Regions from separate parts of the Streptomyces sirii genome, predicted to be linked through region 1. Evidence: predicted binding sites of a transcription regulator. Region 1 holds the regulator's gene; each other region holds the start of a gene.

Region 1 (7,365 bases):
TTCACCTGGTACGAGGTCTCCAACTGGGCCACCACCGAGGCCGCCCGCTGCCGCCACAACGAGCTGTACTGGACCGGTGCCGACTGGTGGGGCGCCGGCCCCGGCGCCCACAGCCACATCGGCGGCGTCCGCTGGTGGAACGTCAAGCATCCGGGCGCCTACGCCCAGGCCCTGGCCGAGGGCCGCTCCCCGGGCGCGGGGCGCGAGGTGCTGGCCGACGAGGACCGCCGCGTCGAACGCATCCTGCTGGAGCTGCGGCTGTCGGACGGCTGCCCGCTCGACATCCTCGCCCCGGCGGGAGCGCGCGCGGCGGCGCGGGCGCTGGCCGACGGGCTGCTGGAGCCGGCGCCGTACGAGGCGGGGCGGGCCGTGCTGACCCTCCGGGGGCGGCTGCTGGCCGACGCCGTCGTGCGGGCCCTGGTGGACTGATCACCCGGCCGGGTGATCCCCACCTCGTCGCCCGGCCCCGCCTGTCCCCGCCGCGTCACCCGTGACCGCCGTCGCCCGGCCCCGCCGCGTCATCCGTCCCCGCCGACCGTGACGAAATCGATCAACTCCTCGACCCGCCCGAGGAGTTGCGGCTCCAGGTCCTTGTAGGACCGCACGCAGGACAGAATCCGCTGCCACGCCGCCCCCGTGTTCTCCGGCCAGCCCAGCGCCCGGCACACCCCCGTCTTCCAGTCCTGGCCGTGCGGGACGGCGGGCCATGCCGCGATCCCCACCGACGACGGCTTCACGGCCTCCCACACGTCGATGTACGGGTGGCCCACGACCAGGGCGTGCTCGCCGGTGACCTCGGCGGCGATGCGGGACTCCTTGGAGCCGGGCACCAGGTGGTCCACCAGCACCCCCAGCCGGGCGTCAGGTCCGGGGGAGAAGCCGCGGACGATCGCCGGGAGGTCGTCGATGCCCTCCAGGTACTCCACGACGACGCCCTCGATGCGCAGATCGTCGCCCCAGACCCGCTCGACCAGCTCGGCGTCGTGCCGGCCCTCCACATAGATGCGCCCGGCGCGTGCGACCCGGGCGCGGGCGCCGGGGACGGCGAGTGATCCCGAGGCCGTACGGGCGGGGCCGTCGGGCGATGGGCGGTGCTGCGGGCGCACGAGGGTGACGACCTTGCCCTCCAGGAGGAAGCCGCGCGGGGTCATGGGGAAGACGCGGTGCTTGCCGAAGCGGTCCTCCAGGGTGACCGTGGGCCCCTCGGCGGTCTTCTCGCAGCGGATCACGGCGCCGCAGAAGCCCGTGGTGACCTCCTCGACGACCAGATCGGGGTCGGCCGGCACCTCGGGCGCGGGGCGCCGCGTCTTCCAGGGCGGGGTCAGGTCGGGGCTGTAGCGCTTGCTCTGCATGGGCCTGTTCTATACGAGATCACGGCGACGGGACCCGAAGACGGCGGGCCCCAAGGCAGCGGGCCCCGATCGCGGCGGAGACCGGCCCTCAGGAGGGCGGGACGCCGAAGAGGGCCGTCAGGGCGTCGCGCTGGGCGCGGACGAAGGCGGCGTCGACCACGGCGCCATGGCCGGGGACGTACCGCGCGTCCTCGCCTCCGAGGGCCAGCAGGCGGTCCAGGGCCGCGGGCCACTGCTGGGGCAGCGCGTCCGGGCCGGCCTGCGGTTCGCCGGACTCCTCGACCAGGTCGCCGCAGAAGACGATCTCGGGTGCACCGTGCCGGCCGGGCACCAGGACCGCCAGGTCGTGGGCGGTGTGGCCGGGACCCACGTTGGCCAGCAGCACCTGCCGGTCGCCGAGATCGACGGTCAGCTGGCCGTGCACGTGGTGGTGCGGGGCGACCAGCAGATCGGCGGCCTCCGCCGCGGCGTCCCGCTCGACGCCGTGGCGCATCGCGTCGTGCCGCAGCTCGTCCTTGCCGCGCCGGAGCAGCTCGCCCAGGCCGGCCGCGCCGAACACCTCGACGCCCGCGAACGCGGCGGTGCCCAGCACATGATCGAAATGCGGGTGGGTGAGCGCGACATGCGTCACTTCCCGGCCCAGTACGCCGCGGATCGCCCGACGCAGGTCCGCGCCGTCCCGGATGCTCGCACCGGTGTCCACGATCATGACGCCGGCCGACCCGGTGATCACGCCGATCGTCTCGTCCCAGCCCGGCATCCGGCGCCTGGCGACACCGTCACCGAGCTGTTCCCACCCGGCCTCTTCCCAAGCAGTGCCCATACCGAGACGCTAGCTCCATCGCGATAGCGTTGCCCGGCGGATCGGCCGAAGACGGTCATCCGGCGGACGCCGCGGGAGGTCACCCTTGCCGTGGCCGTGCTACCCGGCCGTACACTGGCTCCGGGTCTGGCACTCGGCCCGTGTGAGTGCCAGGAGTAACGAAACGGCGGACGGCCGGACTGGAGGTGCGCGGGAATGCTCAGCGAACGCAGGCTCGAAGTGCTGCGCGCCATCGTCCAGGACTATGTCGGGACGGAGGAGCCGGTCGGCTCCAAGGCGCTCACCGAGCGGCATCAGCTGGGGGTCTCCCCGGCCACCGTCCGCAACGACATGGCAGCCCTGGAGGACGAGGGCTTCATCGCCCAGCCGCACACGAGCGCGGGGCGGATCCCGACCGACAAGGGCTACCGCCTCTTCGTCGACAAGCTGGCCGGCGTCAAGCCGCTGTCCAGCCCGGAGCGGCGGGCGATCCAGAACTTCCTGGACGGCGCCGTCGACCTCGACGACGTGGTGGGCCGCACGGTGCGGCTGCTGGCGCAGCTGACCCGGCAGGTCGCGGTGGTGCAGTACCCGTCCCTGACGCGGTCCACGGTCCGGCACGTCGAGCTGCTGGCGCTGGCCCCGGCCCGGTTGATGCTCGTACTGATCACCGACACCGGACGGGTCGAGCAGCGGCTGATCGACTGCCAGACGCCGTTCGCCGAGACCTCGCTGGCGGACCTGCGGGCGCGGCTCAACAGCCGGGTCGTGGGGCGCCGGTTCGCGGATGTGCCGCCGTTGGTGCAGGATCTTCCGGAGTCCTTCGAACAGGACGACCGCAGCACGGTCTCGACAGTGCTGTCGGTGTTGCTGGAGACTTTGGTGGAGGAGACCGAAGAGCGGCTGATGATCGGCGGCACCGCCAATCTCACGCGCTTCGGTCACGATTTCCCCCTGACCATCCGTCCGGTGCTGGAGGCCCTTGAGGAGCATGTGGTGCTGCTCAAGTTGCTCGGCGAGGCCAAGGACTCGGGCATGACCGTACGTATCGGGCATGAGAATGCCCACGAAGGCCTGACGTCCACATCGGTCGTCGCGGTCGGTTACGGTTCGGGCGACGAGGCAGTCGCCAAACTCGGCGTGGTCGGACCGACCCGCATGGACTACCCCGGAACGATGGGAGCGGTACGCGCAGTGGCACGTTACGTCGGACAGATCCTGGCGGAGTCGTAAGTGGCCACGGATTACTACGCGGTCCTGGGCGTACGGCGCGATGCCTCGCAGGACGAGATCAAGAAGGCCTTCCGGAGGCTGGCGCGCGAGCTGCACCCGGACGTGAACCCGGATCCCAAGACCCAGGAGCGGTTCAAGGAGATCAACGCCGCTTACGAGGTCCTGTCGGATCCGCAGAAGAAGCAGGTCTACGACCTCGGCGGAGACCCGCTGTCGCAGTCTGGCGGTGGCGGCGCGGGCGGCTTCGGCGCGGGCTTCGGCAACTTCTCCGACATCATGGACGCCTTCTTCGGCACGGCCTCGCAGCGCGGACCGCGCTCGCGCACCCGCCGCGGCCAGGACGCCATGATCCGGCTCGACATCGAGCTGAACGAGGCCGCCTTCGGCACGACCAAGGACATCCAGGTCGACACCGCCGTGGTCTGCACGACGTGCACCGGTGAGGGCGCGGCGCCGGGGACCTCGGCGCAGACCTGTGACATGTGCCGCGGCCGCGGTGAGGTCTCGCAGGTCACCCGGTCCTTCCTCGGCCAGGTCATGACGTCGCGGCCGTGCCCGCAGTGCCAGGGCTTCGGCACGGTCGTGCCGACGCCGTGCCCCGAGTGCGCGGGCGACGGGCGGATCCGTTCCCGTCGCACGCTGACGGTCAAGATCCCGGCCGGTGTCGACAACGGCACCCGGATCCAGCTCGCGGGCGAGGGCGAGGTCGGCCCCGGCGGCGGCCCCGCCGGCGACCTCTACGTCGAGATCCACGAGCTGCCGCACCAGGTCTTCCAGCGGCGCGGGGACGATCTGCACTGCACGGTCACCATCCCGATGACGGCGGCGTCGCTGGGCACGAAGTGCCCGCTGGAGACGCTGGACGGGATGGAGGAGATCGATGTGCGGCCCGGCACCCAGTCCGGGCAGTCGATTCCGCTGCACCAGCGCGGGGTGACGCATCTGCGGGGCAACGGCCGCGGCGATCTCATCGTCCATGTCGAGGTGCAGACCCCGACCAAGCTCGATCCCGAGCAGGAGGAGCTGCTGCGGCGGCTCGCCAAGCTGCGCGGCGAGGAGCGCCCCACGGGCCAGTTTCAGCCGGGGCAGCAGGGGTTGTTCTCCCGACTGAAGGACGCGTTCAACGGGCGGTAGGCCACGGCGGTTCCGGGGTCCGGGGCTACGGGAGTGAGTGGCTCCGGACCATGGCCGATCCGGCGCGCCCCAGGCGTGTACCCGCGCCGAGCCCCTGGTGCGGGGGCTCGGCGTTTCCCGTGACACGATGTGCTCATGTCCACCGCACTGACCGATCTCTGCCGCTATCCGATCGTGCAGGCGCCGATGGCGGGAGGCGGCTCCGGTCCCGAGCTGGCCGCCGCCGTCTGCGGCGCCGGCGGTCTCGGCTTCCTCGCCGCCGGTTACAAGACCGCCGACGGCATGTACCAGGAGATCAAACAGCTGCGGTCGCTGACCGACCGGCCCTTCGGCGTCAATCTCTTCATGCCGCAGCCCTCGCTGGCCGACACCGCCGCCGTCGAGGTCTACCGCGAGCAGCTCGCGGGCGAGGCCGCCTGGTACGAGACCGAGCTCGGCGAGACCGACGGGCCCAGCGACGACGGCTACGAGGCCAAGCTCGCGATACTGCGGGAGGACCCGGTGCCGCTGGTGTCCTTCACCTTCGGCTGCCCCTCGCGCGCCGTCCTCGACGCCTTCGCCAAGGTCGGTACGTACACCGTCGTGACGGCCACCACGGCGGCCGAGGCGCAGGCCGCGCAGTGGTCGGGCGCGGACGCGGTGTGTGTGCAGGGCGTGGAGGCCGGCGGCCATCAGGGCACCCACCGGGACGATCCGCACGCGGACGGGACCGGTGCGGGGCTGGGGCTGCTGGCGCTGCTCGGCCAGGTCCGCGAGGCCGTGCAGATCCCGGTGATCGCCGCGGGCGGGCTGATGCGCGGGGCGCAGATCGCCGCCGTACTGGCCGCAGGGGCGACGATGGCGCAGCTGGGGACGGCCTTCCTCGCCACCCCCGAGTCCGGCGCCAACCCGCTGCACAAGCAGGCGCTGACCAACCCCCTGTTCACGCATACGGAGTTGACCCGGGCGTTCTCCGGGCGCCCGGCCCGCGGACTGGTGAACCGCTTCCTGCGCGAACACGGCCCGTACGCCCCGGCCGCCTACCCCGCCGTCCACTACCTCACCTCCACCGTCCGCAAGGCCGCGGCCAAGGCGGGCGACGCGCAGGCCATGAACCTGTGGGCGGGGCAGGGGCACCGGCTGGCCAGGGAACTGCCCGCGGCGCAGCTCGTCGAGGTCCTGGCGGCCGAAACCGACGCGGCACGGGCCGCTCTGGCCCGCCCCGGCAACAGCGGCGCGTCATGACCGCGCCGGTCTTCCTCGTCGACTCGCTCGCGCAGGCACGGGCCGGCGGCACGCTGACCCTGGACGGCCCCGAGGGCCGGCACGCGGTGTCGGTACGGCGGCTGCGGGCCGGCGAGGAGGTCGTACTGACGGACGGTCATGGGACCGGCGCCTACGGCACGGTCGCCTCGGTCGAGGGCAAGGACACGCTCGTCGTCGCCGTCGCGGAGCTGCGCACCGACGATCCGCCGGACCCGGTCATCACCGTCGTCCAGGCGCTCCCCAAGGGCGACCGCGGCGAGCTGGCCGTCGAGACGATGACCGAGACCGGTGTGGACGCCATCGTGCCCTGGCCGGCGGCGCGTTGCGTCACCCAGTGGAAGGGCGAGCGGGCCGCCAAGTCGCTGGGCAAATGGCGCGCCACGGCCCGTGAGGCGGGCAAACAGTCCCGGCGGCTGACCTTCCCGGAGGTCGCCGACCCGCTGACGACGAAGCAGGTCGCCGCCCTGCTGGCCGACGCCGACTTCGCGGCCGTCCTCCACGAGGAGGGCAGCACTCCGCTGGCCACCGCCGAACTCCCCGCCACCGGCCGTATCGTGCTCGTCGTCGGCCCCGAGGGGGGCGTCTCCCCGGAGGAGCTCGCCGTCTTCGCCGAGGCCGGTGCCAAGCCGTACCGCCTGGGTACGACCGTCCTGCGCACCTCCACCGCGGGCACGGCGGCCACGGCCCTGCTGCTGGGCCGCACGGGCCGCTGGAGCTAGGGAACCCCCGGGGTCGCTGCCGAAGGAACCGTCGCACGGCGCACCGACAACGCGGCGGTGCGCCGACCGGCCCCAAAAGCCCGTCGACGCACCGCCGTTCGGTCAACGGCCGGCCGGCCGGTACGGGCCGGCCTCCGCGTCAGCCCAGCAGTTCGGCGTTCAGCGTGATGTTCTTGACGCCCGCCAGCGCCTGGCTCACCGGGCAGTTCTTCTTGGCCGCCTCGGCCGCCGCCTGGAAGTCCGCCTCGGACAGGCCGGGGACGCTGGCCTTGACGGTCAGGACGATGCCGGTGATGCCCTCACCGGGCTGGAAGGTGACATCGGCCTTGGTGTCCAGGGACGCCACGGTGTAGCCCTGGCCCGCCAGGCCGTGCGAGAAGGCCATCGAGTAGCAGGAGGAGTGGGCCGCGGCGATCAGCTCCTCGGGGCTGGTCACGCCGTTCGGCTGCTCCGCGCGGGCGGGCCAGTTCACGTCGTACGTACCGATGTTGGAGGACGCCAGGGCGACGGTGCCCTTCCCCTCCAGGAGGTTGCCTTCCCAGTGGGTCTGGGCGGTGCGCGTGGTTGCCATGGTGCATAACTCCCGGTTGTGGGCGAAAGTGATCACCGCTCAGCTTAGTGATCCCCGGGGGTCGCGTGGCGCCAACGGGTGGGGCGCGCCCGTTCCGCCGCCCCGCCGGCCGCCCGGTAGCATCCCAAGCCGTGCGTACCGTGCGCATGACGGATGACCCGGGAGGAGCCACCGGTGGCGGGAGAACCGCAGGCCGACTGCCTGTTCTGCAAGATCGTGGCGGGGGAGGTGCCGGCGACCATCGTCCGGGAGACCGAGACCACCGTCGCGTTCCGCGACATCAACCCCCAGGCTCCGACGCACGTCCTG
Region 2 (7,365 bases), 710 kb from region 1:
CTTGATGTCGATCTTCGTCAGGTAGGGCGTCAGCAGCCGGGCGATCTCGCTGCTGTTGTCCTTCTGGAAGGTCTGCATGTCGTCGGTGGAGACCTTGCCGCCGTCCTTGATCTTCGACTGGATCAGGTCGTTGATCCGCTGACTGCGGGAGCCGTAGCCCCAGTCCTTGGTGATCAGGAAGGGGTACTTCTCGTCGACGACGGCCTGGTTGGCGGTGACGATGTAGCCGCGCTGCGGGTTGTACTCGTACGGCAGGGACTTCTGCGGGATGTAGCTCTTCCACTGGTAGGCGGGGTCCCAGCCGGGCGCCGGGAAGGTGCCGTCGAAGTGCCCGTCGCCCTTGCCGCGGACCGGGATCCGGCCGGGCGCCTGGTAGCCGATGTTGCCCTTGGTGTCGGCGTAGATCAGGTTCTGGGAGGGGACCTCGAAGTGCTCGGCGGCCTTGCGGAAGCCGCTCCAGTCCTTGGCGCGGCCGAGCTCGAAGACGGCGTCCATGGAGTTGCCGGGGTCCAGGGCGGTCCAGCGCAGCGAGACGGCGTAGCCGTCGCCGCGGTCCGGTGCGGCGTTGCCCACGGGGGCGTCCTTGCCCACGTTGCCGAGCTCGTCGTCGCGGTCGGAGACGATCGGCCCGTTGTTGGTGGAGCGGACGGTGATCTGGCGGCTCTCACCGCCGGCGACCTTGATGGTCTCCTTGCGGGTGGTGAAGGACCGCTGCCGGTTGGCGTAGAGGTACCCGTCGGCGTTGATCTTCTCCAGGTACAGATCGGTGACGTCCGCGCCGAGGTTGGTCATGCCCCAGGAGATGTTCTGGTTGTGACCGATGACGACGCCGGGCATCCCGGAGAAGGTGAAACCGGAGACGTCGTAGTTGCACTTGGGGCCGGTGCTACGGCAGTGCAGGCCCATCTGGTACCAGAGCGAGGGCATCTGCGGCGCCAGGTGCGGATCGTTGGCGAGCAGCGGCTTGCCGGTGGTGGTGTGCGCGCCGGAGACGACCCAGGAGTTGGAGCCGATGCCGTTGCCGTTGGGGCCGAGCAGCGCCGGGATCTCGTCGAGGGTCTTGGACAGCGAGGACAGCTGGGTCTGCAGACCGCCGACGGCGGTGCCGGCGGGGGCGGAGTTGGCCGAGCGCTTGGGCGTGAACTGCTTGGTGGCCGGGTCGACCGTGCCGCCGTCGACGATCGGCTGGTTCCGCTTGTACGGGTACGCCGGGTAGAGCTGGGCGATCTGCTCCGGGGTGAAGCGGCTGGTCATCAGGGAGCGGTCGATCTCCTCCTGCATGTTGCCGCGCAGGTCCCAGGCCATCGCCTTGAGCCAGGCCACCGAGTCGACCGGCGTCCACTTGCCGGGCTTGTAGTCGTTCTCGAAGTCCAGCGCCGCGTACTCCAGGGACAGCGCCGACCCCTCGTGGTCCTTGAGGTAGGAGTTGACGCCGTCGGAGTAGGCCTGGAGGTACTTCTTGGTGCTGGGGGACAGCTTGGTGTCGTACTCCTTCTGCGCCACGTGGTGCCAGCCGAGGGTGCGCAGGAAGGAGTCGGTCTTGACCTGGCTCTTGCCGAACATCTCCGACAGCCGGCCCGCGGTCATATGGCGCCGGACGTCCATCTCCCAGAAGCGGTCCTGGGCCTGGACGTATCCCTGGGCGCGGAAGAGGTCCTCGTCGGTGTCGGCGTAGATCTGCGGGATGCCGTTGGCGTCGCGCACCACGTCCACCGGGTTTGTCAGGCCCGGGAGTTTGAGCGAGCCGGTGGTCTGCGGGATGGAGGCGCGTACGGTGCTGACCCCCCAGAACGCGCCGAAACCGATGCCCGCCACGAGCAGCAGCACGACAGTGATCGCGACGAGACGGCCGCGCCGCCCCTTTTTCTTCCTGGGGACTGGGCCGGACTTGTTGGCGGGCATCTCGGTCCTTCGAGGGGCAGGGTGGGAGTGCTGGAGCAACCATAGGCGCACGGGTTCGGCGACCCCTACGCGGAGTCACCACCAGCACATCCGACTTTCAAGCAATGGTAAATTGTTAGTCTCAGTAACTAGATACGGTAAGGAAAGCTACCCAACGGCCCACCGCCCGAACCTGTGCGAGGAAGGACCAGCTCCTGACTGTCGAACACCTCAACGAACTCCTGCTGATCTGCTCACTCGTGCTGCTCATCGCCGTCGTCGCAGTACGGGTTTCCTCGCGCAGCGGGCTCCCCAGCCTGCTCATCTACCTGGGGATAGGCATCGCCATGGGGCAGGACGGCATCGGCGGCGTCGCCTTCGACGGCGCCGAGCTGACCCAGATCCTCGGCTATGCCGCGCTGGTCGTGATCCTCGCCGAGGGCGGCCTGGGCACGAAGTGGAAAGAGATCAAACCGGCACTGCCCCAGGCGGCGGCGCTCTCGACGATCGGCGTCGCGGTGAGCGTGGGGGTCACCGCGGCCGGAGCGCACTATCTGGCCGGAATCGACTGGCACCAGGCGCTGCTGATCGGCGCCGTGGTCTCCTCGACCGACGCCGCAGCGGTCTTCTCCGTCCTGCGCAACGTGCCGCTCCCGTCCCGCCTGACGGGTGTCCTGGAAGCCGAATCCGGCTTCAACGACGCCCCGGTGGTCATCCTCGTCGTCGCCTTCTCCACAGTGGGGCCGGTCGAGGAGTGGTACGTCCTGCTCGGCACGATCGCCCTGGAACTGGCGATCGGCGCCGCCGTCGGACTGACCATCGGCTGGCTCGGTGCATACGGAATGCGCCATGTGGCACTGCCCGCCTCCGGCCTCTACCCGATCGCCGTCATGGCCATCGCGGTGTCGGCGTACGCGGCCGGCGCACTGGCGCACGGCTCCGGCTTCCTCGCCGTCTATCTGGCCGCGGTGATACTCGGCAACGCCAAACTGCCGCACGCACCGGCCACCCGCGGCTTCGCCGAGGGCCTCGGCTGGATCGGCCAGATCGGCATGTTCGTGCTGCTGGGCCTGCTGGTCACGCCGCACAAGCTGATCGACGACTTCGTGCCCGCGCTGGTCATCGGGCTGATCCTGACGATCGTGGCCCGACCGGCGTCGGTGTTCACCGCGCTGCTGCCGTTCCGGGTGCCCTGGCGGGAGAAGACCCTGCTGTCCTGGGCCGGGCTGCGCGGCGCGGTCCCCATCGTGCTGGCCACCATTCCGATGGTGAGCGATGTGCCCGGCAGCGAGCGGGTCTTCAACATCGTCTTCGTACTGGTCGTGGTCTACACCCTCGTCCAGGGGCCGACGCTGCCGTGGCTGGCCCGGCGGCTGAAGCTGGGCAACGGCAAGGAGGCCGCCGACCTGGGCATCGAGTCGGCTCCCCTGGAGCGGCTGCGCGGCCATCTGCTGTCGACGTCCATCGGCCCGACGTCCCGTATGCACGGCGTCGAGGTCGGCGAGCTGCGGATGCCCGCGGGTGCCGCGGTCACCCTCGTCGTCCGGGAGGACTCCAGCTTCGTGCCCTCGCCGACCACGGTGCTGCGGCGCGGCGACGAGCTGCTGGTGGTGGCCACGGATCAGGTGCGCGACGCGGCCGAGCAGCGGCTGCAGGCGGTCTCCCAGGGCGGCAAGCTCGCCGGCTGGCTGGGGACGGGCGGCGCCCCGGGGCGGCACCACCGCGAGCAGGGGCCGCACTGACCGCGGGCCCTGGCCTCGCGGCGCGGCCGCCCCGGAAATGTGCTGCAGATCTCCACGGAACCCAAGGAAATCTGCGTGAAGCCCTGGTTAATCCCAGGGCTTCACGCGCTTGGGCCTGTAGTATGAAAAGGAACAATGACGAACCAACTCTGCCTGACGCAGAGCTGGCGCGACCGCTCGGCGGCCGCGGTCCCCTGCCACACGCAGCCACCTCTCGGGGTGCGGACCATGCGGTATCACTCGGTCCTGCGCGAGAGGACAGCTCTCGGCGCGTACCTGTGACGACCTCGCGGGTGGCGCGCTACCAGGCGGCAGAAAGGCCCGGCCGTGGCATCCGCGGTCAAGGACTCCCGTCCCGGTTACGGACAACTGCTCCGCACCCCAGGTGCATGGACATTCCTGCTGCCCGGCTTTCTGGCCCGGCAGCCCTTCGCGATGCTGACCATCGGCATCGTGCTGCTCGTCGAGTCCACCACCGGCTCGTACGGCACCGCGGGCACGGTGTCGGCCGCCACCGGTGTCTCGATGGCGCTCTTCGCCCCGCAGGGCGGCAAGCTCGCCGACCGCTTCGGCCAGCGCGCGGTGCTGATCCCCGGCGTCCTGGTCCATGTCGCCGGCGTCACGGCCCTGATCACCCTGGCCCTCGCCCACGCCCCCCTGTGGGCACTGCTCGCCGTGGCCGTCCCCACGGGCGCCTCGACCCCGCAGGTCGGCCCGATGGTGCGGGCCCGCTGGGCCTCCCGGCTCGGCGGCAGCCCGTTGATGCCGACGGCCGCCGCCTTCGAGTCGGTGACCGACGAGTTCACCTTCGTGGTCGGCCCCGTCCTGGCGACCGCGCTGTGCACGGGCATCCACCCGGCGGCCGGCCTGATCGCCGAGGCCGCGCTGACGCTGGCCGGCGGGCTGCTGTTCGCCTCGCAGCGGCGCAGCCAGCCGCCGGTGCACCGGGCCGGGGCCGGCGACCGGCCGCGCGTCTCGGCACTGTCGGTGCCCGGCGTCCGCGTCCTGATCGTGGCGTTCCTCGGCATCGGCGCCGTCTTCGGCGGTATGCAGGTCTCGCTGACCGCGTTCACCCAGGACATCGGGCAGCCCGGCATCAACGGCGTGCTCTACGGGATCTTCGCCGGTGGCAACATGCTCGCCGGTATCGCCTGCGGCGCGATCGCCTGGAAGGTCGGCCCGCGGCGCCGGCTGCTGGTCGCCTACGGCCTGCTGGCGCTGGCCACCACTCCCCTGTGGGCGGTGACCGCCGTGCCGCTGCTGGGCGCCGTCGGCCTGGTCGTCGGCCTGTGCATCGCCCCGGCCCTGATCACCGGCTACACGCTCGTCGAGTCGCTGGTGCCGGCCGCCGCCCGTACCGAGGCCTTCACCTGGCTGACCGGCGCGGTCGCGCTGGGCCAGGCGGCCGCGGCCACCTCCGCCGGCCAGCTGGCGGACGGCTTCGGCCCGAGCACCGGCTTCCTGGTGCCGCTGGCGGGCACGGCGCTGGCCCTGGTGGTGCTGGTCGCACTCCGCGCCCACCTGCGGCCGCGCTCCTCGACCGTGGTCGCCTCCCAGGGCGACGCCACCGTCTCCCCCGCTGCCGCCGACGACCGGGAGCGGGAGCTGACGAGCGCCTGAACGGACGTGGAGTCGGTCACCGTATCCCCGTCACGGTGGACTGACGGGCCGGAATACTGCAAGATGGAGCGTCGTTAGCACTCATCGAGTGAGAGTGCCAGGAGGAAGTCAAGTGCCGACCTACCAGTACCAGTGCACCGAGTGCGGCGAGGGCCTCGAGGCGGTGCAGAAGTTCACCGACGACGCGCTCACGGAGTGCCCCAGCTGCAACGGACGCCTCAAGAAGGTGTTCTCCGCGGTCGGCATCGTCTTCAAGGGCTCCGGCTTCTACCGCAACGACAGCCGCGGTTCGTCGTCCAGCAGCAGCCCCGCGAAGAGCTCCTCCTCGTCGAGCGGCACGTCCTCCTCGGACTCCGCCGGCTCCTCGTCGAGCAGCTCCGACTCCGCGTCCTCCACCCCGGCCGCGGCCTCCAGCAGCACGTCGAGCACCAGCTCCGCGGCCTGACCGCACCCCGCACTTCTTCGGACCCCGCCGTCTTCTTGGACGGCGGGGTCCGGTCGTTCCGGTGCCCGCCGGAGGCGGCGGGATCGCTGAACGCGGGGCCGGCCGGCACCGGGTCCCGATAGTGTGACCCGCATGGCTGACGCGGAGATAGGTGTCATCGGCGGCTCGGGGTTCTACTCCTTCCTCGACGACGTGACCGAGATCACGGTGGACACCCCCTACGGTCCCCCCAGCGACTCACTGTTCCTGGGCGAGATCGCCGGCCGCCAGGTCGCCTTCCTGCCCCGGCACGGCCGCGGCCACCACCTCCCGCCGCACCGCATCAACTACCGCGCCAACCTGTGGGCGCTGCGCTCCGTCGGCGTACGGCAGGTCCTCGGCCCGTGCGCGGTCGGCGGTCTGCGCCCCGAGTACGGCCCCGGCACGCTGCTCGTCCCCGACCAGCTCGTCGACCGCACCAAAGCGCGCCCGCAGACCTACTTCGACGGCCACCCGCTGCCGGACGGCAGCGTCCCCAACGTCGTCCACCTCACCTTCGCCGACCCGTACTGCCCCACCGGGCGTCAGGCCGCTCTCACGGCCGCCGGCGGCCGCGACTGGGAGCCGGTCGACGGCGGCACGCTCGTCGTCATCGAGGGTCCGCGCTTCTCCACCCGCGCCGAATCGCGCTGGCACGCCGCCCAGGGCTGGTCGGTGGTCGGCATGACCGGCCACCCCGAAGCGGTCCTGGCCCGCGAACTGAGCCTGTGCTACACCTCGTTGTCCCTGGTCACCGACCTGGACGCGGGCACCGAGACCGGCGATGGCGTCTCCCACGAAGAGGTGCTGGCCGTCTTCTCCCAGAACGTCGGCCGACTGCGCGAGGTGCTCTTCGACGCGGTCGCCGCACTGCCCGACAACACCGCCAGGGACTGCCTGTGCGTCGACGCCCACGCGGGCTGGGAGCTGGGCATCGAGCTGCCGTGAGGCGGCGACGGGGTGCACGTCGTGACGGGTGCACGTCGCGACGGGGTGTCCCTGGCGACGTGGTGACGTGAGCCTGGTGCCAGGCGCCTCTCCCGGGTGGCCGGGTTATCCACAAAGGCGGGGTCGTCCACAGACCGGAGCGGGCGGGGGCGAACTGCGGCACGGTGAGACGTAGCCCAAGGCAAACCCCTCCTCACAGGCGGTCCTCCATGCCCAGCACCTTCGCCGACCCGACGCCGCAGACCCTCCGCTGCGCCCCTCAGCCCGACCCCCCGCTGCCCACACCGCCGCGCCGCGAAGTGGCGCAGTTCGCGCCGGTGCGGGCCACGCCCGCTCGTCATCGGTTACGAAGGTTCACGCGACAGCGCCGTGCAGCCCTGGCGGGAGCCGCCATGACCGCGGCCGCACTGATCGTTTCCGTGCAGACAGACGCCGACGACGCAAGCACGCGGTGCTCAGCGCACATCGCCACACACAAAGATCGATTTACGCGACCCGACGGACGTCCGCACGGACCCATAGCCCGGAAATGAGAAGTGCGTCACCAATCGAAAGTCTTCGCCTCGGCGCACGTCTGATCGCCAAAGCGCTCATGACAGCGGCGATATTTCAGAGAACTTTCAACGAACTTCCGTGGGCGACGGCCATATTCGTCCACTTCTCCCCGGCTCTTCCCGTCTCTCTTTCCCCCTCACCCGCGGACTTCCTTGA
Region 3 (7,365 bases), 2.2 Mb from region 1:
CTGCTCGCCGGTGTCGACGGCCTTCAAGGCCGGGCACGACGTCGTGCGCCCGCAGAAGCCGAACACCATCGCCAAGTCGCTGGCGATCGGCAATCCGGCCGACGGCCCGTATGTGCTCGACATCGCGCGCCGTACGGGCGGTGCGGTGGAGCACGTCGACGACGAGCAGGTCGTGGACGCGATCAAGCTGCTGGCCCGGACGGAGGGGATCTTCGCGGAGACCGCGGGCGGTGTGACCGTCGGCGTCACCAGGAAGCTGATCGAGGACGGTGTGCTCGACCCGTCCCTGACCACCGTCGTCCTCAACACGGGTGACGGCCTCAAGACGCTTGACGCCGTCGCGCCGACGTCCGGGCCCACGGCCACGATCCGCCCGAGTCTGGACGCGTTCCGCGAGGCCGGCCTGGCAGGCTGAGCCACGGCTCCACGCACCCGTACCCGTACTCCCCCAACCTGTCCGGAAGGCAGAACCATGAGCGTCAAGGTCCGCATCCCCACCATCCTCCGTACGTACACCGGTGGTGAGGCCGAGGTCACCGCCGAGGGCGCGACCCTCTCCGAGGTGATCGCCGACCTGGAGAAGAACCACCAGGGCATCGCGGCCCGTGTACTGGACGACGCCGGCAAGCTGCGCCGCTTCGTGAACGTCTACGTCAACGACGACGATGTGCGCTTCGAGCAGGGCCTGGAGACGCCGACGCCGGACGGTGCGGGCGTCTCCATCATCCCGGCGGTCGCCGGCGGCTGCTGAGAACGTGCCCGGTGGCCGTCGATCGGTCTCCACCGATCGACCACCAGGGGCGCTAATTTGCGCCATCTCTTCACCCACTTGACCGGAATTGCCCCGTCCGTTGAAATCGGACGGGGCAATTCCGCTTAGTGAAAGGGGATACCATTGTGGTGATCCCCGTTCCGGATAACTCCGCGCACGTGCCGAACGCATAGGAAACCGCGGAGAGTTGTGCTCAAAGTGTGTGCGGCATTTGTCGCTTACGTGAGCTATGCCCGGCCCGACTTGCCCCGGAGAAACGGGATTTCATCGCCTATTGCCGATTCCGCGGCGCCAGAATTCTCGTCCGATTGACCTGTTGCGCTGGGCATCGGTGCAGATACATTCAGCGGCGGTCGACGCGTTCCGGCGCACACCCCACGGGCCATTTCGCGGGGTGAGGTCTGACCCGGGTCCGCGGAGTGCGGTCCTGCGCAAGGGCCAGTAATAGGGGAGTTAGGCATGGCTCAGGGCACCGTCAAGTGGTTCAACGCGGAGAAGGGGTACGGCTTCATCGCGGTCGACGGTGGTGCGGATGTATTCGTCCACTACAGCGCGATTCAGATGGACGGCTACCGCACCCTTGAGGAGGGTCAGCGGGTCGAGTTCGAGATCTCGCAGGGCCAGAAGGGGCCGCAGGCGGACATGGTCAGGGTGAGCGCCTGAGGCGCGGGCCGACTGCAGCGTAGAGAAGGCCCGTACCCCGTCGAGGGGTACGGGCCTTCTGCCTGCCCTCCAGGCGACGGGACCTGAGCCCCCGTCGCCTGCGGTCGCGCGGTGCCGCGCGGTGCCCCGTCGGTGCCCGCCGGGCGGCTCGCGCCCGCCCGCCGCACACCCCTCACCCACCCGCCGCCCCTCGATGACCCCCTCCAGGTGGCTTGCACTCGCCCTGCCCGAGTGCTAATCATTGGCGTTAGCACTCTCCGAGTGAGAGTGACAGAACTTGGATCGGGCCGGTGAGGTCCGGACGCCGGGTGGGGCAAGGAACCACACGGCGCACGGGCCGTCCGTCGCGGGCACGGGTGCCGATCCGGAGAAATCCACCCCGTCCGGGAGGACCACTTCACATGGCCAAGATCATCGCGTTCGACGAGGAGGCACGGCGCGGTCTCGAGCGCGGGATGAACCAGCTCGCCGACGCCGTCAAGGTCACCCTCGGCCCCAAGGGCCGCAACGTCGTCCTCGAGAAGAAGTGGGGCGCCCCCACGATCACCAACGATGGTGTCTCCATCGCCAAGGAGATCGAGCTCGAGGACCCGTACGAGAAGATCGGCGCCGAGCTGGTCAAGGAGGTCGCGAAGAAGACGGACGACGTCGCCGGTGACGGCACGACGACCGCGACCGTCCTGGCCCAGGCTCTGGTCCGCGAGGGCCTGCGCAACGTCGCCGCCGGCGCCAACCCGATGGCCCTCAAGCGCGGTATCGAGAAGGCCGTCGAGGCCGTCTCCGCCGCCCTGCTGGAGCAGGCCAAGGATGTGGAGACCAAGGAGCAGATCGCCTCCACCGCCTCCATCTCCGCCGCCGACACCCAGATCGGCGAGCTGATCGCCGAGGCCATGGACAAGGTCGGCAAGGAAGGCGTCATCACCGTCGAGGAGTCCCAGACCTTCGGTCTGGAGCTGGAGCTCACCGAGGGTATGCGCTTCGACAAGGGCTACATCTCGGCGTACTTCGCCACCGACATGGAGCGTATGGAGGCGTCGCTCGACGACCCGTACATCCTGATCGTCAACTCCAAGATCGGCAACGTGAAGGACCTGCTGCCGCTCCTGGAGAAGGTCATGCAGTCCGGCAAGCCGCTGCTGATCATCGCCGAGGACGTCGAGGGCGAGGCCCTGTCGACCCTGGTCGTCAACAAGATCCGCGGCACCTTCAAGTCCGTCGCCGTCAAGGCCCCGGGCTTCGGCGACCGCCGCAAGGCCATGCTCGGCGACATCGCCATCCTCACCGGTGGCACCGTCATCTCCGAGGAGGTCGGCCTCAAGCTGGAGAACGCCGGTCTCGACCTGCTCGGCCGCGCCCGCAAGGTCGTCATCACCAAGGACGAGACCACCATCGTCGACGGTGCCGGCGACAGCGACCAGGTCCAGGGCCGCGTCAACCAGATCCGCGCCGAGATCGAGAACTCGGACAGCGACTACGACCGCGAGAAGCTGCAGGAGCGCCTGGCGAAGCTCGCCGGCGGTGTTGCGGTCATCAAGGCCGGTGCCGCGACCGAGGTCGAGCTCAAGGAGCGCAAGCACCGCATCGAGGACGCCGTTCGCAACGCGAAGGCGGCCGTCGAGGAGGGCATCGTCGCCGGCGGTGGCGTGGCCCTGCTGCAGGCCTCCTCGGTCTTCGAGAAGCTGGACCTGGAGGGTGACGAGGCGACCGGTGCCAACGCCGTGAAGCTCGCCCTGGAGGCCCCGCTCAAGCAGATCGCCGTCAACGGTGGTCTCGAGGGTGGCGTCGTCGTGGAGAAGGTGCGCAACCTGGCCGTCGGCCACGGTCTGAACGCCGCCACCGGCGAGTACGTCGACATGATCGCCGAGGGCATCCTCGACCCGGCGAAGGTGACCCGCTCTGCCCTGCAGAACGCCGCCTCCATCGCCGCGCTGTTCCTCACCACCGAGGCCGTCATCGCCGACAAGCCGGAGAAGGCCGCCGCGGCCGCTCCGGGCGGCATGCCGGGCGGTGACATGGACTTCTGATCCCCTGGGGATCGGAACGCTGATCCTCCCGGATCACACGTCCGCACATACGTCGGGGCGGCACCCTCCTCCCAGGGGGTGCCGCCCCGACGGCGTTGTACGCGCGTGCCGGTCTGCGGTGGTGCGCGGGTTCGGGTGGTGCGGACGTGCCGGTCGGGTCCACATGCTGGAGCACCAGATCCATCACGCCCTCACCGAGGAACGGCGGACGCCCCGTCGACCCGTTCCATCACGATGTACGGAACGAACGTGCCGTCCACCACGTCCTCGTCGGTGTCGTGGACCGCGACGATCGACGGATGGTTGAGCGAGGCCGCCGAACGCGCCTCGCTCCGGAAGCGCGCCAGCGACTCCGGGGCCCCGACCAGGTCCGACCGCAGGGTCTTGACCGCGACGCCGCGATCGAGCCGCAGATCGTGCGCGGCGTGGACCTCGGCGGTGCCGCCCCGCCCGAGCCGGTCGCCCAGCTCGTACCGGCCTCCCAGCCGGCGTGCTCCCGCGGTGTGCGGGCCCGGGGGAGAGCCCACGGACGCCCCCGCCTCCCTCACCGGCTCCTCACCGCGCGTCCTCGGCCGCGTCGGCGTCGGCATCGTCCGCCGCCTTCTCGGCGTCCTGGACCCTCTTCTCCATCTCGGCCTCCTCGGCGGATGAGCCGGATGAGCCGGATGGGCCGGAGGACCCGGACGGCCCGTCGGACGCGGAGGACCCCTGTGTCGCCGAGGACGACGCACCACTTCGGGCGGAGTCCCCCGAGGACGCCCGGCCGGAGTCCTGCGAACAGCCGGTGGCCGCCAGGACCGGTACCGCGACCGCCGCCGTCAGCAGCAGCGCGATCCGCCGGGACCGTCGCCTCATGAGCCGCTGCCGCCCTTGGCGTCGTCCTTCTTCGCGCACCAGGCCGAGACGGCCTTGAGGTCACGGAGCTTGCGGGTGAGGGTCGGCTTCAGCTCCTTGCGGTGGGTGAGCCGGTCCTGGAGGAACGTGGCCACCGCGTCGTGGTTCTTGGCGTGGGCCTTCTTCACCCGCTCCTCCATCCGCGCGATCGAACCGCGGGTGTGCGCATCGCCGTTGAGCCGGTCGAGCGCCTTGTTGATGCGCTCCTCGATCCGCGGCACCCGAGAACAAAGGCCCTTGCCCTTGCCGCCGGACTGCGAGGCCGTCGCCGTGGGGGCCGGGCCGTCGTCCGCCGCGTTCGCCGGCCCCGCCGTGGCCAGCAGGGAACCGGTGAGGGCGAAGGCGGCCAGAACTCCTGCCACGGCGCTCTTGGGACGCTGCATGGTGGTGCTCCCTTCCAGGAACGAATGGGTTTCCACAGATGGTTGGACCCGGCCGCATCCGGCCTCACGGGGAGGCGGACCGGCCGCGGCACAGAACGTAGGAGCCTTCTTTGTGGGGATCTTGTGACTCGGCGCGGAGTGCGTCGTCCGCTGCCGTGGCGGTCTACGTCGTCCCCTGGAGGAGCGGAGGCAGCGGCGGCCCGGAGGCGTTCGGTGACACAAGGAATCCACAAGGAGAGTCCTTACGCTCCGGGGCAGTTGAGCGTCTGCGCGCGCCCGCTTCGGCGGCCGCGTCGGTGCCGGCGCACGCACCGAGCCGTCGAACCCCGGGAGACACAGTGGACTGCGGTGGTTTCCTCATGCCGGACGAGCCCTCCCGTACGGGTACGGGCTCCGCCACCCTCACCGCCCTCGGGCCCCGTGCCCTGCGGCTGCCCCTGAGCGGCTGGCTGCTGCGCCTCGCGCGGGGCTCCGAGGGCCGCCCGGCGCTGGAGGTGTACAACGGGGCCGGACTGGTCGACGTGTCCGTGGTGAGCACGCTGTGCTTCTCCCCGCTCAGGGGCGGCCGGCACAGCGGCCGGGCGGCGACGCGCTGGTCGCTGGCGTGGGGGCAGCTGCCGCCCGGCGCCGACGTCGTCGAGGTGTCCTTCCGGGGAGGGCGGCGCGGTCTGTCCGTCCAGGCCCTCACGCTCGGCGATGCGTTCTGGGTCGCCGAGGTCGGCGAGCGGTTCCGCTCGGTGACGTGCTCCGCGGGCACGACCCGGACGACGACACGGGTGGTCAGGGAGCCCCGGCACCAGGAGGGCTGGTGACGGGCTCAGGCCTTGGGCGGCGGTACGGAGCCCGGCGCGGCCTCCGGTACGGCCCCCGGCGCGGACTCCGGTGCGAGCCCCATCCCGTCCGGGCCCTCGCTCAACCAGGTGCGGCGCAGCGGCAGTTGCAGGGTGCGGGTGTCGGCCTCCACGTCGACGGGCCGCGGCAGTCGCACCTCGAACCGGGCGCCGGTCCCCGTAGGCCGGTCCATGATCTCCACGGTGCCGCGGTGCAGGGCGATCTGCTGGGCCACCAGGGTCAGCCCCAGCCCCGAGCCGGGGCTGCCGGTACGCCGGTGGAAGCGCTGGAAGACCTGCCGGCGCTCCTGCGGCACGATGCCCGGACCCTCGTCGTCCACGGTGAGCACGGCGACCGGCTCCGCCGGCGAGCCGCCCGGCCGCAGCACCACCTCGACCCGTGCCGCCGCGCCCGGCCGGCTCCCGTGGACCACCGCGTTGCGCAGCAGGTTCTCGACCGCCATCCGCAACCCCGGCTCCCAGGCGCTCAGCCTCAGCCCGGGGGTGAGGCGCAGCGTCAGCCGGGCGCCGGGATGGTGCCGCTCCACCTCGTCCACCGCCACGGCGACCAGCTCGGACAGGTCGACCGGTCCGAAGGCGTCGGCCTGCACCAGGTCGCCCTGGGCGAGCGCCCGGAGCGCGATCAGCGTGCTCATCAGCCGCTGTTGTCCGGCGTGCAGGTCTTCCAGGACCTCCGCGCGGTCGGCCGGGTCGAGGTCGGGGTGGTCGGCGAGGACGTCCAGGTTGGTCTGCATGCCCATCAGCGGGGTGCGCAGTTCGTGTGAGGCGGTCGCGGAGAAGGCCCGCGCGGTGGCCAGCGCCTCCTGGGTCCGCGCCGCCTGCTCGTCGTACCGGGCCAGGACGGTCTGCAGGGTGCGGGACAGGTCGTCCACCTCGGTGACCCGCGACGGGGTGTGCTCCAGGCGGGCCGTGCTGGTGCCGGGGTCCAGGCCGCCGGCGCGGTGCTGGAGCCGGCGCAGCGGCCGGGTGGCGCGTTCGGCGATGGCCCAGGAGAGCAGCCCGGTCAGCGGTGCGGTGATCAGCGCCACCACCAGGATGCGCTGCTGTACGGCGTCGATCTCGGTGGTCCCGGCCGATCCGCGGGAGAACACCCACAGCACGCCGCGCGGGCCGGACCGTGCGCCGGCGCCGCGCACCTCCACCGACAGCGCGCGCCAGGCGTGCCCGTGGGCCCGTACGGTCACCGGGTGGTCGGGTGCGGCGGCCGGCAGCCGTGCGCCGGCGTCCGGCCGGGGACCGGCCTCGGCCACCACCCGGTACGAGGGCCGCACGACCGTGGCGGCCTGCCCGCCCTTGGCCGCGTCCTGCCCGCGCGTGGTGGCGTCCGGGCCGCGCGTGGTGGCGTCCGGGCCGCCGCCCTTCCCGCCGCCGCTCCCGGGCGTCGCCGATCCGTCCGCGGTCGACCCGTCCCCGGCTGTCAGGAGCCGCACCCCGACGTCGAGGCCCGCGTCGAGCAGCCGCCGTTCCTGGTTCGCCGCCTGCCGCGGCCGGCCGCTCTCCTCGGTCCGCAGCAGCCCCCTGGCCGTCGGCAGCAGCACCGCGGCCCGCTCCCGCAGATGGGCGTCCTGCTCGGCGTGCACGTCATGGGTGACCAGGCGCAGCAGCAGCGCCCCCGAGCCCAGGACCAGCAGGGGCATGGCGATGCCCATGGCCAGGGCGATCCGGGTGGAGAGCCTCATCGCGCGGCCTCCGCTCCGGATCCGGATCCCGACGCCCGCAGTACGAAGCCGACGCCGCGGACGGTGTGCACCAGGCGCGGCCGGCCCCCGGCCTCCGTC

The links. Region 1 encodes HrcA, which represses chaperone genes, less so after heat shock. Its sites were predicted from a motif close to TTNGCACTCNGNNNNNCNGAGTGCNAA; they were not measured.
Region 2: a site for HrcA is predicted at 5,318-5,344, ahead of WAB15_RS17685 (FmdB family zinc ribbon protein). Genes of this name have one in related genera too.
Region 3: a site for HrcA is predicted at 1,647-1,673, ahead of groL (chaperonin GroEL). Genes of this name have one in related genera too.

What each region holds. Positions count from the first base shown of each region.
Region 1 covers NZ_CP147982.1:3,256,525-3,263,889, reverse strand. The annotation lists gene hemW (radical SAM family heme chaperone HemW) at 1-429, shown strand, start outside; gene WAB15_RS14765 (DUF3097 domain-containing protein) at 519-1,352, opposite strand; gene WAB15_RS14760 (MBL fold metallo-hydrolase) at 1,441-2,175, opposite strand; gene hrcA (heat-inducible transcriptional repressor HrcA) at 2,371-3,387, shown strand; gene dnaJ (molecular chaperone DnaJ) at 3,388-4,521, shown strand; gene WAB15_RS14745 (nitronate monooxygenase) at 4,657-5,745, shown strand; gene WAB15_RS14740 (16S rRNA (uracil(1498)-N(3))-methyltransferase) at 5,742-6,485, shown strand; gene WAB15_RS14735 (OsmC family protein) at 6,625-7,056, opposite strand; gene WAB15_RS14730 (histidine triad nucleotide-binding protein) at 7,231-7,365, shown strand, end outside.
Region 2 covers NZ_CP147982.1:3,968,891-3,976,255, forward strand. The annotation lists gene WAB15_RS17670 (penicillin acylase family protein) at 1-1,902, opposite strand, end outside; gene WAB15_RS17675 (potassium/proton antiporter) at 2,142-3,623, shown strand; gene WAB15_RS17680 (MFS transporter) at 3,951-5,243, shown strand; gene WAB15_RS17685 (FmdB family zinc ribbon protein) at 5,356-5,688, shown strand; gene WAB15_RS17690 (S-methyl-5'-thioadenosine phosphorylase) at 5,821-6,654, shown strand.
Region 3 covers NZ_CP147982.1:5,451,265-5,458,629, forward strand. The annotation lists gene thrC (threonine synthase) at 1-415, shown strand, start outside; gene WAB15_RS24725 (MoaD/ThiS family protein) at 473-751, shown strand; gene WAB15_RS24730 (cold-shock protein) at 1,232-1,435, shown strand; gene groL (chaperonin GroEL) at 1,837-3,459, shown strand; partial or broken gene WAB15_RS24740 (hypothetical protein) at 3,666-3,986, opposite strand; gene WAB15_RS24745 (hypothetical protein) at 4,015-4,314, opposite strand; gene WAB15_RS24750 (hypothetical protein) at 4,311-4,736, opposite strand; gene WAB15_RS24755 (hypothetical protein) at 5,096-5,548, shown strand; gene WAB15_RS24760 (sensor histidine kinase) at 5,554-7,266, opposite strand; gene WAB15_RS24765 (response regulator transcription factor) at 7,263-7,365, opposite strand, start outside.